Regions from separate parts of the Moritella sp. Urea-trap-13 genome, predicted to be linked through region 2. Evidence: predicted binding sites of a transcription regulator. Region 2 holds the regulator's gene; each other region holds the start of a gene.
The links. The regulator sigma-54, encoded in region 2, starts transcription at its own class of promoters, with help from an activator protein. The targets are predictions, from matches to a motif close to GTTGGCACGNNNNTNGNNT.

Region 1 (3,348 bases), on a different contig from region 2:
TCGCGTAAATTATCCACGGGGATATTCGTCACGGCGAGTGTCGGTTGCGTGATCACATCTGTTACTTCAAGTGGGGAATGTTCAATCCTAAAATGTGAAGGTTGTAGTATCACTAATTCATCTTTAGCTTCTGCTTTGGCGAGAATAGCAGCACGATTAATGCTGTGTTCTAGTTCGCGGATGTTCCCTGGCCATGGATAACTCATCAGTGTTTTTTGGCAAGCAGTACTTAAACTCAAATGGCTTAATTGCAACTTGCTGCGACAGCGTTCCATAAAGAAACCGGCCAATAATAGAATGTCTTCGCCGCGTTCACGTAAAGGCGATACCATAATAGGAAAGACACTCAGGCGATGGTAAAGATCAGCCCTAAATCGACCTGCAAGGACTTCCTCTTTTAAGTCTTTATTGGTTGCCGCTATGATGCGAGTATCGACTTTTAAATTGCGGTCATCACCAATACGCTGTAAATCACCATATTGTAGAACCCGCAGTAATTTTGCTTGTAAAGTCAGGGTTAACTCGCCAATTTCATCAAGAAATAAGGTGCCTTTATCGGCTAATTCAAACTTACCACTGCGATTACTGATAGCGCCGGTAAAGGCGCCTTTGACATGGCCAAACAGCTCACTTTCGGCGATAGATTCGGGTAATGCTGCGCAGTTAAGGTAGATCAGCGGTTTATCTGCTCGGGACGATTGCTGGTGGATTGCGGTGGCAACGAGTTCCTTACCCACCCCTGTTTCACCCAATATCAAAGCCGTCATATCGGTGCTGGCCACAACGCTGATTTCTTTTTTTAAGGCTTGGACTTGCACTGACTGACCAATAATTTCAGTGTTACTTTGTGGTTGATGTTTGGCTGGGTCGGACTCTGCCATGGTGCCTGCCACTTTTTCCAGCTTATCCATCAATAACGCGATATTTAGTGTCGCTGCTGCCAATGCACTTACGGTGCGTAGTTCATCATTGCTGAAGTTATCAAACTGGTGAGGATTAAAACCATCGATAGTTAGCGCACCAATCAGGCGTTGATTTGCCATTAAGGGCAAGCCGACACACGCATGCACATGCAAATCACCTTGGTGCGAAGTAATAAGGGCATCATAAGGGTCGGGTAGGTCGCTATCCGCTGGAAATCTGACGACATCACCGGCTCTCGCAATCGCTTCTAATCTTGGGTGCTCATTGATATTAAATTGCCTGCCTAATACATCTGCACTCAGACCATTAATGGCTAAGGGTTTGAAATGTTGCCCTTTAAACTCTAACAGTGCCGATGCATCGCAGTTGAATAGCTTGCGCATGGTGGTGAGTAAGCGTTCGAAGCGATCTTGACTGGAAATATTGGTGGTTAAATCCAAGGCGATATGGATAAGATCTTTAGTATCATGCTGCATAGTTATAATCATATAAAAGACTGTCTTATCGACAGTGTATAGTCATAATGACAATGTGTAAAGGTAGTCATTATGACAGTGATCGTATGTCATATATATTAAAATCAACAAGTTAACTTTTGGCACGGTAGATGCAATTACTAGAGTATATAAATTCGTAAACTCTTTAATTGGAATACAATATGACTATTCATGTGAAAAGTAATATCTCTTGGGTTGGACAACGTGATTGGGAAGTGCGTGATTTTCACGGTACTGAATTTAAAACTGAAAAAGGCACAAGTTATAATAGTTATCTGATTCAAGAGGAAAAAACGGTATTAATCGATACGGTTGACCACAAATTTTGTTACGAGTTTATTCAACAATTAGAATTAGAAATAGACCTTAACAAAATTGATTACATTGTTATTAACCACGCAGAAGAAGACCACGCAGGTGCACTAGCGGCGTTGTTAAATAAAATTCCCAATACGCCGATTTATTGTACCGAAAATGCCATTGATTCAATTGTAGGCCATCATCACCAGCCAGATTGGAATTTCAATGTGGTGAAGACGGGTGACAGTTTAGATTTGGGTAATGGCAAGCAGTTAGTGTTTATTGAAACCCCGATGCTGCATTGGCCTGACAGTATGATGACGTATATGACCGGGGATGCAGTACTGTTTAGTAACGATGCATTTGGTCAGCATTATTGTGATGAACGTTTATTTAATGATGAAGTCGATACTAAAGAGTTAATGGATCAGTGCCTGCGTTATTATGCCAATATTCTTACACCATTCAGTGCGTTGGTTACCGCTAAGATCAAAGAAGTATTAAGCTTGAATGTACCTGTTGATATGATTGCAACGGCGCACGGTGTGGTATGGCGTGACAACCCAATTCAGATTATTGAGCAATATCTAACGTGGGCAGATAAATATCAAGAAGACCGCATTACTATTTTTTATGATTCAATGTCGAACAATACCCGGATGATGGCGGATGCGATTGCTCAAGGTATCCATGAGGTTGATAGTCAGGTTGCGGTGAAAGTATTTAATGTAGCACGTCATGATAAAAACGAAATTTTATCCAATGCCTTTATTTCCAAAGGTGTGCTAGTCGGTTCATCAACGATGAATAACGTGATGATGCCGAAAGTAGCTGGCATGCTTGAAGAGATCACTGGTCTGCGTTTTAAAAATAAAAAAGCAGCTGCATTTGGCAGTTATGGTTGGAATGGTGGCGCCATTGATCGCATTGAAAGCCGCTTAGACGACGCTGGTTTTGAACGCTTCGAAAGTCTTAAAACGAAGTGGCGACCAGACGGTAAAGCAATATTAGCCTGCCGTGAATATGGCCGTATGATCGCCAAAGAGTGGGCACTAACAAGCGCCGCTGTCGTTAATGTATCTGTACCTGCAGCAAATCAAGCAATACAAGAACAGGCAGTACAAGAAACAGCGCCAGAATCACAGCCACAAGCAGTTGCAAAGTCGATACCAGAAAATCCGGTTGTCCAATTTGATGTAGATAGCTCGATGTTATGCACTGTCTGCCAGTGGGTATACGATCCTGCGCAAGGTGAGCCGAATCAAGATGTCGCCCCCGGCACTGCATGGTCAGATGTACCGGATTACTTCCTCTGCCCTGAATGCGGGTTAGGTAAGGATGTATTCGAAGAAATAAAAACCAAGAAGGCGGTAGCATGATTGGTGGTAATGAAAAATCAGTCGTTATCATAGGCAGTGGCTTTGCTGCCTATCAATTAGTTAAATCAATCCGTCGTGCAAATCAGGAACAAGCCATCATTGTCATCACAGCAGGTAGTGGCGATGATTATGTTAAGCCAGAATTAAGCCATGTATTTAGTAAAAAACTCACAGCGCAAGACATGGTCAAGCAAAGCGGCACTGACTTTGCCGCGGAATATAATATTACCCTGATGAACCATACTCGT
Region 2 (3,348 bases):
GCATGCAAAGCGATAGGACGTAATCGTTTTTCTTCTATTTCAATTGCTTGAGATAATGACAGCTCATCTTTGGTTAATGGATGCAGTCGTCTTGTTTCGCTATAACGCTTAATAAGCACTGATTTATTGGCATCAAGGAATAAACTGGTTAGTTCGGTGCTGGCTTTTAGCTCCGTAATGATGTCATTTAATTCTTGCTTATCAGTCGGTAGATTACGCACATCAATGCTGACTGCCATTTTTTCAGTTTTGGCATTTAAGGTTTGTAGTAGCTGTGGGAGTAAGGTGACTGGCAGGTTGTCTACGCAATAGTAGCCTAAATCTTCAAGTACCCGTAATGCAATTGATTTACCGGATCCTGATTGGCCGCTGACTATAATTAATTTCATATTTCATCCTCACATCTGCGCAGTTCATACACCATGACCTGAGCCAAAATTAGTTTGCTAATTTTAAACTCATGACGATATATAATAATGGGCTCATTATCCCGCAATTGATGTGGATATGATATGTTTTAATTATGGCAGGAGCATGAATACCTAAAGGAAAAATAGTTTTCCTTTAGGTTATTTGTTGTGGGACTAAAACTAATGGCGGATTAATTTTTCTTTATGCTTAATTACTTGGCGATCAAGTTTATCCATTAAGCCATCAATGGCTGCATACATATCGTTATGTTCATGTACGGCAAAGATTTCACCCCCGCTTAACTGTATTTTTGCTTCTGCAACTTGGAGTAGTTTTTCGACATTTAAGATCACATGGATATTGTTAATGTGATCGAAATGTCGTTCTAATTTGGAAAACTTGCTGTCAACGTAATCTTTCAGTGAATCTGTAATGTCTACATGTCTACCTGTTAAATTAATTTGCATATACGTCTCCCTTATGAAGGTTAGGTGAGTCCTATAACAGACTCTTGCGCTGATTCGATGGCGGTATACTCAGTGCTTCTCGGTACTTTGCAATAGTACGTCGAGCCACCTTGATACCTTGATCAGCAAGTAAATCAGCAATCTTGCTGTCACTTAATGGTTTGCTGACATTTTCTGCCGCGACCAATTTCTTAATTAATGCCCGGATGGCGGTTGATGAACACTCGCCGCCGTTATCTGTGCTTACATGACTTGAAAAGAAAAATTTCAATTCAAAAATACCACGTGGCGTGTGCATAAATTTCTGCGTCGTTACCCGTGAAATAGTTGATTCATGCATTTCAACTTCTTCGGCAATATCGTTGAGTACCATCGGCTTCATGGCTTCATCGCCATACTCAAAGAAATCAACCTGTCGTTGTACAATACTTTTTGTCACTTTTAGCAAGGTGTCATTACGACTTTCTAAACTTTTAATAAACCACTTAGCTTCCTGTACGTGGGTACGTACAAATTGCCCATCGCTACTGTTGCGGTTACCCGTCGAAAGATTAGAATATTCATTGTTCACTTTTAATCTTGGCACAATGTCAGGATTTAACGCTACTACCCACTGATTATTTTTTTTCTTTACTAACACGTCGGGAATAACGTAGAGGCCTTCCGTTTGATCAATAACATTACCTGGTCTTGGCTCCAAGCTCTGAATTAATTGCATGATCTCTTTAAGCTGTGGCTCTTTTAATTTTGTTTTACGGCTTAATTGACGGTAGTCGCGATTACCCAATAAATCCATATGAGAGTGAATTATTTGCTGACATTCGCTTAACCAAGGGGTATTTTTAGGTAAATGTTGGAGTTGGATCAATAAACATTCTTGCAGTGAGCGTGCTGCGACACCGATGGGGTCAAAGTGCTGAATGCGTTTTAGCACCGCTTCGACTTCATCTAATTCAATTTTTTCGTCGTTGTTATCATCAACTTCTTGGTGATCGATATCAACGCTATTAAGGATCTCTTCGCAGCTTTGGTTAAGGTAACCATGGTCATCAATACCATCAATAATGGCGATGGCAATAGCGCGGTCGATATCAGAAAATGGGGTTAACTCCATTTGCCACATCAAGTGCTCGTATAAACCTTCGCTGGTTTCACCTTGGTAAACTTGATCAAGTCCATCAATACCGGCACTACCGCTACTGTGGTTTTGTATTTGTGGGGTGTAGACATCATCCCAATTACTGTCATTGGGTAATTCATCTTGGATAGAGTCGCTGTTAAGCGCATCGCCAACTTCAATTTGACTGCTATCGGTCAGCGCAGCATCGTTATCGATGTCCTGACTATTGCCATCATGATCAGTATTACTCTCTGCATCGTTAGAAAGCGATTCATGGGGATCTTCTTGTTCTAGTAGTGGATTGCTATCTAGCGCTTCTTGAATCTCTTGCTGTAACTCCAAGGTCGATAATTGTAATAACCGAATCGCTTGTTGTAACTGTGGCGTCATTGCCAGAGATTGACTCATCCTAAGTTGTAATGATGGCTTCATCTAACGACTACTCTCTCTTCCTTAATGCGGCTAAGTATCAATATCAAACTATAGTCGGAATTGATCTCCAAGATATACTTCTTTCACTTTTTCGTTAGATAAAATCTCTTCGGAAGTACCTGATGCGATCAAATGTCCATGACTAACAATATAAGAGTGTTCACATACATCGAGCGTCTCACGTACGTTATGGTCGGTAATTAATACCCCTAAACCACGATCACGCAGGTGCTGAATAATTTTTTTAATATCACCAACCGAGATCGGATCAACACCGGCAAACGGTTCATCTAATAAAATAAACTTAGGATCAGCTGCCAATGCGCGGGCAATCTCAACGCGGCGGCGTTCACCACCGGATAAACTCATGCCTAAACTGTCGCGAATATGGGTGATATGAAATTCTTCTAGTAACTCTTCTAACTTTTCTTCGCGTTCAAAACGACTGAGTTCTGGACGTAACTCTAAGATGGCCATGATATTTTTAGTCACTGATAGGCGACGAAAAATGGAGGCTTCTTGCGGTAAATAACCAATACCTTGCTGTGCTCGAATATGCATTGGCTCATGCGTTAATTCTTGGTCATCAATGAAGATTTGTCCATGATCTCGTTTAACTAAGCCAACCACCATGTAGAAGGTGGTGGTTTTACCTGCGCCATTGGGCCCAAGCAAACCAACAATTTGGCCTGATTCAACTTCGAGACTCACATCTGAAACAACTTTTCGTTTGTTGTAACTTTTTGCTAAGTGTGATGCTTTTAAACGCGCCATATGAATTTATTTACTCTACTTAGTTTTAGTGTCTTCAGGAGTGAAAATGGTGATCACTCGATCTGATTCATTATTACCGCTCTCGGCTATCATTTCTTGTTTATCAATTTGGTAGATGATCTTGTTACCTTTGACTTCACTATC
Region 3 (3,348 bases), on a different contig from region 2:
ATAACTTAGTTATTCGAGGTGAAAAATGGCTAATGCTCAACAATGGTAATGAATTTATTCGTCTTACCGGGTTGTTACGCCCTCAAGATGTTGATGCCGAAAACCGAGTTGATTCATCGTTGATCGCTAATGCGCGTATTCAATATGGTGCGGTTGATGACTTGGGTGAAGCGCAGGTACAAGGTTGGGCAACCAAATTCCTTAACGGCAGTAAATGGCCTTTCTAACAAGGCATAACAGAAACTGGCTCCGGGTATGATAATACCCGGAGCCTATGTGTAAATTACATCTTGGTATGACAATTGCTTTTAGCTATATAACGCACATTATTTAGCGGTTGTCATAATTTTGGCAGTGAAGCATTACCAACCAAAATAATGACAATTTTTATAACACAGGTTATCTAGATGAAATTATCAACTCAGATCAAGCTATCGCATCGTATTAAATTACCGCAAAACCTATTATTGGGCATGAGCATTGCTTTGTTAAGCTTTTTTGTGCTCACTATTAATTCTGCACATGCGGCACGTATTAAAGATATTAGCTCTGTACAAGGAGTCCGAGATAACCAATTAATTGGTTACGGTCTTGTTGTAGGTTTGCCGGGAACGGGTGAAAAGAGTAACGCTTTTTCTGAACAAAGTTTTAAAACCATGTTGAATAATTTTGGTATTACTATGCCAGAAGGTGGCAAGGTAAAAATTAAAAATGTGGCACCGGTTGCGGTTAGCGCGGTGTTACCTGCATTTACGAAACCTGGTCAAACCATCGATGTGACCGTTGCTGCTATTGGTGAGGCTAAGAGCTTACGTGGCGGTTTACTACTGCAAACCTTTCTGAAAGGTGCTGACGGTCAAGTGTATGCATTAGCACAAGGCAGCTTGGTTGTTGGTGGCCTTGGTGTTGAAGGCCGAGATGGTTCTAAAGTTATCATTAATACACCAACTGTTGGTCGTATTAGTAGTGGCGCGATTGTAGAGAAAGAAGTCCCAACCCCGTTTGGTGATGGTGATTATCTGACATTCAACTTACATCGCGGTGACTTCTCTAACGCCAAACGCTTAGCAGATTCGATTAATAACCTCGTTGGACCTAATACTGCCTACCCGATGGATGCGACATCAGTACGTGTGCTGGCACCGCGTGATATTTCTCAACGTGTCGCTTATTTGGCAACATTAGAAAACCTAGAATTAAAAATGGCAGATGAATCTGCAAAAATTATCGTTAATTCACGTACCGGTACTATCGTTATTGGCCAAAATGTCCAACTTAAACCCGCTGCGATAACTCACGGTGGCTTGACCGTAACCATCAATGAAACCCAAGAGGTCTCACAGCCTAATGCGTTTGCCAACGGTGAAACGGTCGTCACCAACAAATCAACTATTAATGTCACGCAGGAAGATGCGCGTATGTTTAAGCTGGATGCGGGGGCGACACTCGATGATTTGATCCGCGCCGTCAATCAGGTAGGTATTGCGCCGGGTGATTTAATGTCAATTTTAGAAGCGCTGAAAGATGCGGGTGCACTAGATGGCCAGCTGATTATTATTTAATACCGCTAAGCTAGTTCAGCTCGGTTCACTTCAATGCTCAATTATTTGAAAGCGCTATAACCCGTGATGTGGTTTAGCGCTTTTTTTGTAGCTATTTTTTATTAAAGTATTAGTTGGTCTAAGAATTGCTTTGTTATATATAACGATTAGCGTTAATCAGTTCTTTTAATCTTAAGTTGTTGATTTTATTTGTTTTGAGATATGACAAATAAATGGCAGTAATATTAGCTTATTAATTTATAACACGAATAACTGACTATCAAAAAATAATATTGTCGAAAATAATAACGGGCTGGGTATGGATAATTCATTTAAATCAAATGTGAGCAGTAACGTCTTAGATACGCATAATCTGGATTCTTTGCGTAAACGTGCGCAAGGCAATGATGAAACGGCATTGAAAGAAGTAGCAAAGCAATTTGAATCTTTGTTTACCAATATGTTGATGAAAAGTATGCGTGAAGCCAATGCCGCCTTCGAGACCGACAGCCCGATGAATAATAACTACACGCAGTTTTATCGTGACATGCAAGATAAGCAGATGGCTGCAGATATGAGCCAAACAGGCAGTTTAGGTCTAGCGGATGTCATTGTTAAACAGCTATCCAATGATGGCGGCAATTATATGCCAGCATCGTCATTAAAAGGCGATAGCAACCCATTGCAGAACCTGCAACCAGCTAAGGCTGGCACTGCTACAGACAAAGCATTAGCGGAAGATTTAGATAGCGCAGCTATCCCTGCTGTTGACGCAGTTGGTAGTGCAGCGGCTGGCAGTGCAAAAACCGATCCAGCGTTAGCTCCGGCAGCCCCAAAAATGCAGTTTAATAGCCCCGAAGAATTTATCGCCTCATTAGCGCCTTTTGCTGACTCAGTAGGGAAACGCTTGAATGTCTCTCCTGATGTATTACTTGCGCAAGCGGCGTTAGAAACTGGCTGGGGTAAGAAAGTATCCACAGATAACAAAGGCGATAGCTCGCATAACTTGTTTAACATTAAAGCAGATAAACGCTGGGAAGGCCCAACAGCCAGTGTCGATACCTTAGAGTTTACTGACGGTGTCGCCAAGCGTGAAAAGCATCAGTTTAGAAGCTACGAAGACTTCCAATCTAGCTTTAATGATTTTGCTAACTTCTTGCAATCCGGTGACCGTTATAGTGATGCATTAAGTAATTCTGCAGATTCGGCACAGTTCTTGAATGGTTTACAGCAAGCGGGTTATGCAACAGATCCTAACTACGCAGCGAAAATTCAGAATGTGATGAAACATGATGCATTTAAATAACCTTGTTTAGTGGGTTAGTAGCAAACTATAAATAAAGAATAAGTGAAAAAAATCTTATTTTGGAGTGATTTTCTGATGGTTGGAGTCGTAATCTGATGACTAGTTTATTACAAATCGGCACGTCTGGTGTTTTAGGTCACCAGCAAACGCTTAATACCACAGGTAATAACATCTCGAATGTTAATACCGATGGGTATAGCCGTCAGCGCACTCAGCATCATTCGCAAACCGATAATATGGGGCTTGCTCGTTCTGTTACTGGCCGAGAAATTAATAAGTTTGCGCAAGCTGAGTTATTAATTGATACCAGTGCGTTCAGTAATCAGGAAAAATTTCTGGATGAAATTACGCGTACCGATCAAATCTTATCTGATAAATCAAACAACATGGGTACAGGTGTTTCGCAATTATTTGAATCCTTTCATACCGCGAATGATGATCCAACGTCAATATCAAACCGTCAATTAGCAATCACTGATGCGCAAACTCTATCAATAAGTT
Region 4 (3,348 bases), on a different contig from region 2:
TTTTAAGGTCTTGAGCATTACCTTCTATCGACGCAGACGCTTTTAAGCGGTAACTTCCTTCCGCCACTTTATTGCCGTTCATGTCCGTGCCATCCCAATCAAAAGGGATCGCACCACTCTTTTGTTCACCCAAATCGATAACTTTAACAACTTCACCGACTTGATTAGCAATTTGTAAGCGCATATTCGGCGCACTCTGCGGCAAATCAATACGACCAGTTACATTCTCACCAGCAGATAGAAATGCTGATGATGCAGGCGCGAGTACCTTGCTACCCACTAAGCTAGACGCTTGCAGTGCTTGGTTCGAGCTCATGATGGTATTTAACTGTTCAAACTTACTGTCCATCTTAGAAATACCATCGGCCGTGGTGAATGACGCCATTTGCGCCACCATTTCCGAGTTTTCTACCGGTTTAAACGGGTCTTGATAAGCCAGCTCTTGTGTTAGTAACGAGAAAAAATCTTCTTGGCCAAGCTCTTTGCGGGTAGTTTCTGCCGCCTGCTCTGCCGCGTCCTTTTTTTCCGTTTTAAACTGACTGCTAAAGTCAGCTACGTTATTGCTATTATTAATTGTCGTCACAACGAAATACCCTCTATTAGCCTTGACCTAACGTTAATGTCTTATTTAACATTTTCTTAGCTGAATCAGCTATTTGCACGTTGGTCTGGTATGAACGAGATGCGCTAATCATGTTTGCCATCTCTTCCATTACGTTTACATTCGGACGATATACATAACCATCTTCGTCAGCTAATGGGTGGTTTGGATTAAACTCATTAACTAATGGTGCATCACTCTCTACAATCCCTGCAACATTCACGCCAACTGCATCATTTTGTGCAGAATTAGCTTGGTCTAATTGTGCTTGGAAGATTGGATAGCGCGCTTTATAGGTTTCACCAGCACTGCTACTCACTGTATTTGCGTTAGCAAGATTACTCGCGGTGGTATTTAAACGCACCGATTGTGCACTCATTGCCGACCCGGCAACGTCAAAGACTCGAAATAAGCTCATAATTATTGTCCTTTAATTGCCTTGCGCATAGTTTGAATTTTGCTGCTTAAAAACGACAGTGACGCCTGATATTCCATGCTATTTTGCATAAAACTAGCACGTTCAGTTTGTACGTCAACGGTATTACCATCACCAGTATCGGGCTGGTTAGGTACTCTAAATTGCAAATCAGACGCGATTCCTCTACCGCCTGATATATGACGTTCACTGGTTTTTGATAAATTAAAACTAGTGCCTTGAGTAGCACTTGCTAGGGCATCTTTAAAGCTTAAGTCTTTGGCTTTAAAACCCGGCGTATCCGCATTGGCAATATTACTCGCCAATACTTCTGCACGGCGTTCTCTTACGCCGACTGAATATTGGTGTATACCTAATGCATTATCAAAATTAATAGCCATGAACGCCTCCTAAATATTTATATCGTAATCAATCGCATGATAATTACGATGATAGAAAGAATAAAGCAACATGTATGCCAAAATATTAGTTTAGGAGGGTGGATTATTTTAAAATAAGGAGAGAGAACATTTAGCAGATAAAAAACAATGAGTTGCAAAGTGAGGTAGCGAGTTAACAAGTCTCACCAAAGGAGGTTAAAACAAGGAGGAATGATTAATACAGATATAAAATGTTGAAAAAACAGTTTTTTGACGCTGTACTAAGGTTAGTCACCGCCAATAAATGAACATCCTTGTTCACACACTAACTAGCCGTAAGATAGACTATTTCAGTTTGTATACGATACCCGGATTACAACGAACCATTTCGAATTTATCCGTTAATCCAGTCAGGGATTCTGATGCCCCTAAAAATAAATAACCGCCCGGTTTTAATGAGGCGGCAAATTGATTTAGGATCTGACTTTTAATCTTTGGTGAAAAGTAAATAAGTACATTACGGCAAAAAATGATATCGAACTTGCCCAACAAGGCATAACTTTCTAACAAATTGATTTCACGAAATGATGTTAATTGCTGAACTTCTCGATTCACCTTCATTTTGTCATCAGGTAATGTCGTAAAGAACTGACGTTTACGTTCAGGCGATAAACCACGGCCAAGCGCTAGGCGATCATAAACCCCTTCTTTACAGTGCTTAATCATGGTCGGAGAAATATCGGTACCGACAATTTGCACATTAGGTTTCACCAAACGTTTTAGTCTTTCCTGTGTTTCAATCGCTGACATCGCAATTGAAAACGGTTCTTGGCCAGACGACGATGCCGCAGACCATATTTTTACAGGCTGACCTTTATTGATGAATTCAGGTAAAATCTTAGCTTGTAAATACTCAAACGGATACACGTCGCGAAACCATAAGGTTTCATTGGTGGTCATCGCATCAATTACATCATTACGTAAATCACGCGCTAACATGGTCATCGATTTTTGTACTAGCTCAGTTAAACTAGTCATCTTATGTTTTGCCAATAGCGGCAATAAACGACTTTTAACTAAATATTGTTTATTTTGCCCTAATACAATACCGCACTGAATCTCAAGAAATTCACTAAAACGGGTATATACTTCATTTGACAATGTTTGCACTATTTTTTACTCAACTTTCTATCTAAAGATATGTGTTCGATATTACAGGTCACCTAGCTAGGATCCGCTGCTTTTAACGCTTTTAATACTGCACCGGCAAGTTCATCAGGGTTAAATTTAGCAATAAAGTCATTCGCCCCCACTTTAGTCACCATAGCTTGGTTAAACACCCCACTTAATGAGGTATGCAAAATAACATATAAACTATTTAATGATTTGTCATTTCTTACTTCAGCAGTCAGAGTGTAACCATCCATTTCTGGCATCTCAATATCTGAAATCATTAACGCAACTTGGTCGCTAATAGGTCCATTAGCCGCCATTTCACGTAATTGATTTAAGCCATCACGACCATCTTTAGCTAATACGATTTTAAAACCAAGATCAGATACCGCTTTCTTAATCTGATTACGTGCCACACTTGAATCGTCGACGACTAGAATCACTTTCTCGATCGCGGTCTTATCAATGTTGGTTGCTGTATCCAGCACTTCCTTACTAATTTCCATACTAACAGGCGCGACTTCATGGAGAATTTTTTCCACATCTAGTACTTCAACTAATTCATTATCGACTTCAGTCACCGCGGTTAAGTAGCTAAAGCGACCGGTGCCTTTTGGCGGTGGTAAAATAGATTCCCAGTTAATATTGATAATACGCTCAACGCTTGATACTAAGAAACCCTGCACAGAACGGTTATATTCAGAGATAATAATAAATGCTTTACTCAGATCCTCAATAGGACGACCGCCCGTAGCCAAGCTTAAATCAATCACCGAGAT

Region 1: a site for sigma-54 is predicted at 1,519-1,537, ahead of norV (anaerobic nitric oxide reductase flavorubredoxin). Genes of this name have one in related genera too.
Region 3: a site for sigma-54 is predicted at 1,675-1,693, ahead of flgJ (flagellar assembly peptidoglycan hydrolase FlgJ). Genes of this name have one in related genera too.
Region 4: a site for sigma-54 is predicted at 1,481-1,499, ahead of flgB (flagellar basal body rod protein FlgB). Genes of this name have one in related genera too.

The regions. Positions count from the first base shown of each region.
Region 1 covers NZ_PJCA01000001.1:379,567-382,914, reverse strand. Annotated here, with positions in the region: gene norR (nitric oxide reductase transcriptional regulator NorR) at 1-1,400, opposite strand, end outside; gene norV (anaerobic nitric oxide reductase flavorubredoxin) at 1,583-3,100, shown strand; gene norW (NADH:flavorubredoxin reductase NorW) at 3,097-3,348, shown strand, end outside.
Region 2 covers NZ_PJCA01000039.1:290,200-293,547, reverse strand. Annotated here, with positions in the region: gene rapZ (RNase adapter RapZ) at 1-389, opposite strand, end outside; gene hpf (ribosome hibernation promoting factor) at 591-878, opposite strand; gene CXF93_RS20235 (RNA polymerase factor sigma-54) at 910-2,430, opposite strand; gene lptB (LPS export ABC transporter ATP-binding protein) at 2,479-3,204, opposite strand; gene lptA (lipopolysaccharide transport periplasmic protein LptA) at 3,220-3,348, opposite strand, start outside.
Region 3 covers NZ_PJCA01000001.1:345,217-348,564, reverse strand. Annotated here, with positions in the region: gene CXF93_RS01560 (flagellar basal body L-ring protein FlgH) at 1-227, shown strand, start outside; gene CXF93_RS01555 (flagellar basal body P-ring protein FlgI) at 408-1,562, shown strand; gene flgJ (flagellar assembly peptidoglycan hydrolase FlgJ) at 1,861-2,847, shown strand; gene CXF93_RS01545 (flagellar basal body rod C-terminal domain-containing protein) at 2,943-3,348, shown strand, end outside.
Region 4 covers NZ_PJCA01000001.1:352,364-355,711, forward strand. Annotated here, with positions in the region: gene CXF93_RS01580 (flagellar hook assembly protein FlgD) at 1-583, opposite strand, end outside; gene flgC (flagellar basal body rod protein FlgC) at 600-1,019, opposite strand; gene flgB (flagellar basal body rod protein FlgB) at 1,022-1,417, opposite strand; gene CXF93_RS01595 (protein-glutamate O-methyltransferase CheR) at 1,742-2,566, opposite strand; gene CXF93_RS01600 (chemotaxis protein CheV) at 2,620-3,348, opposite strand, start outside.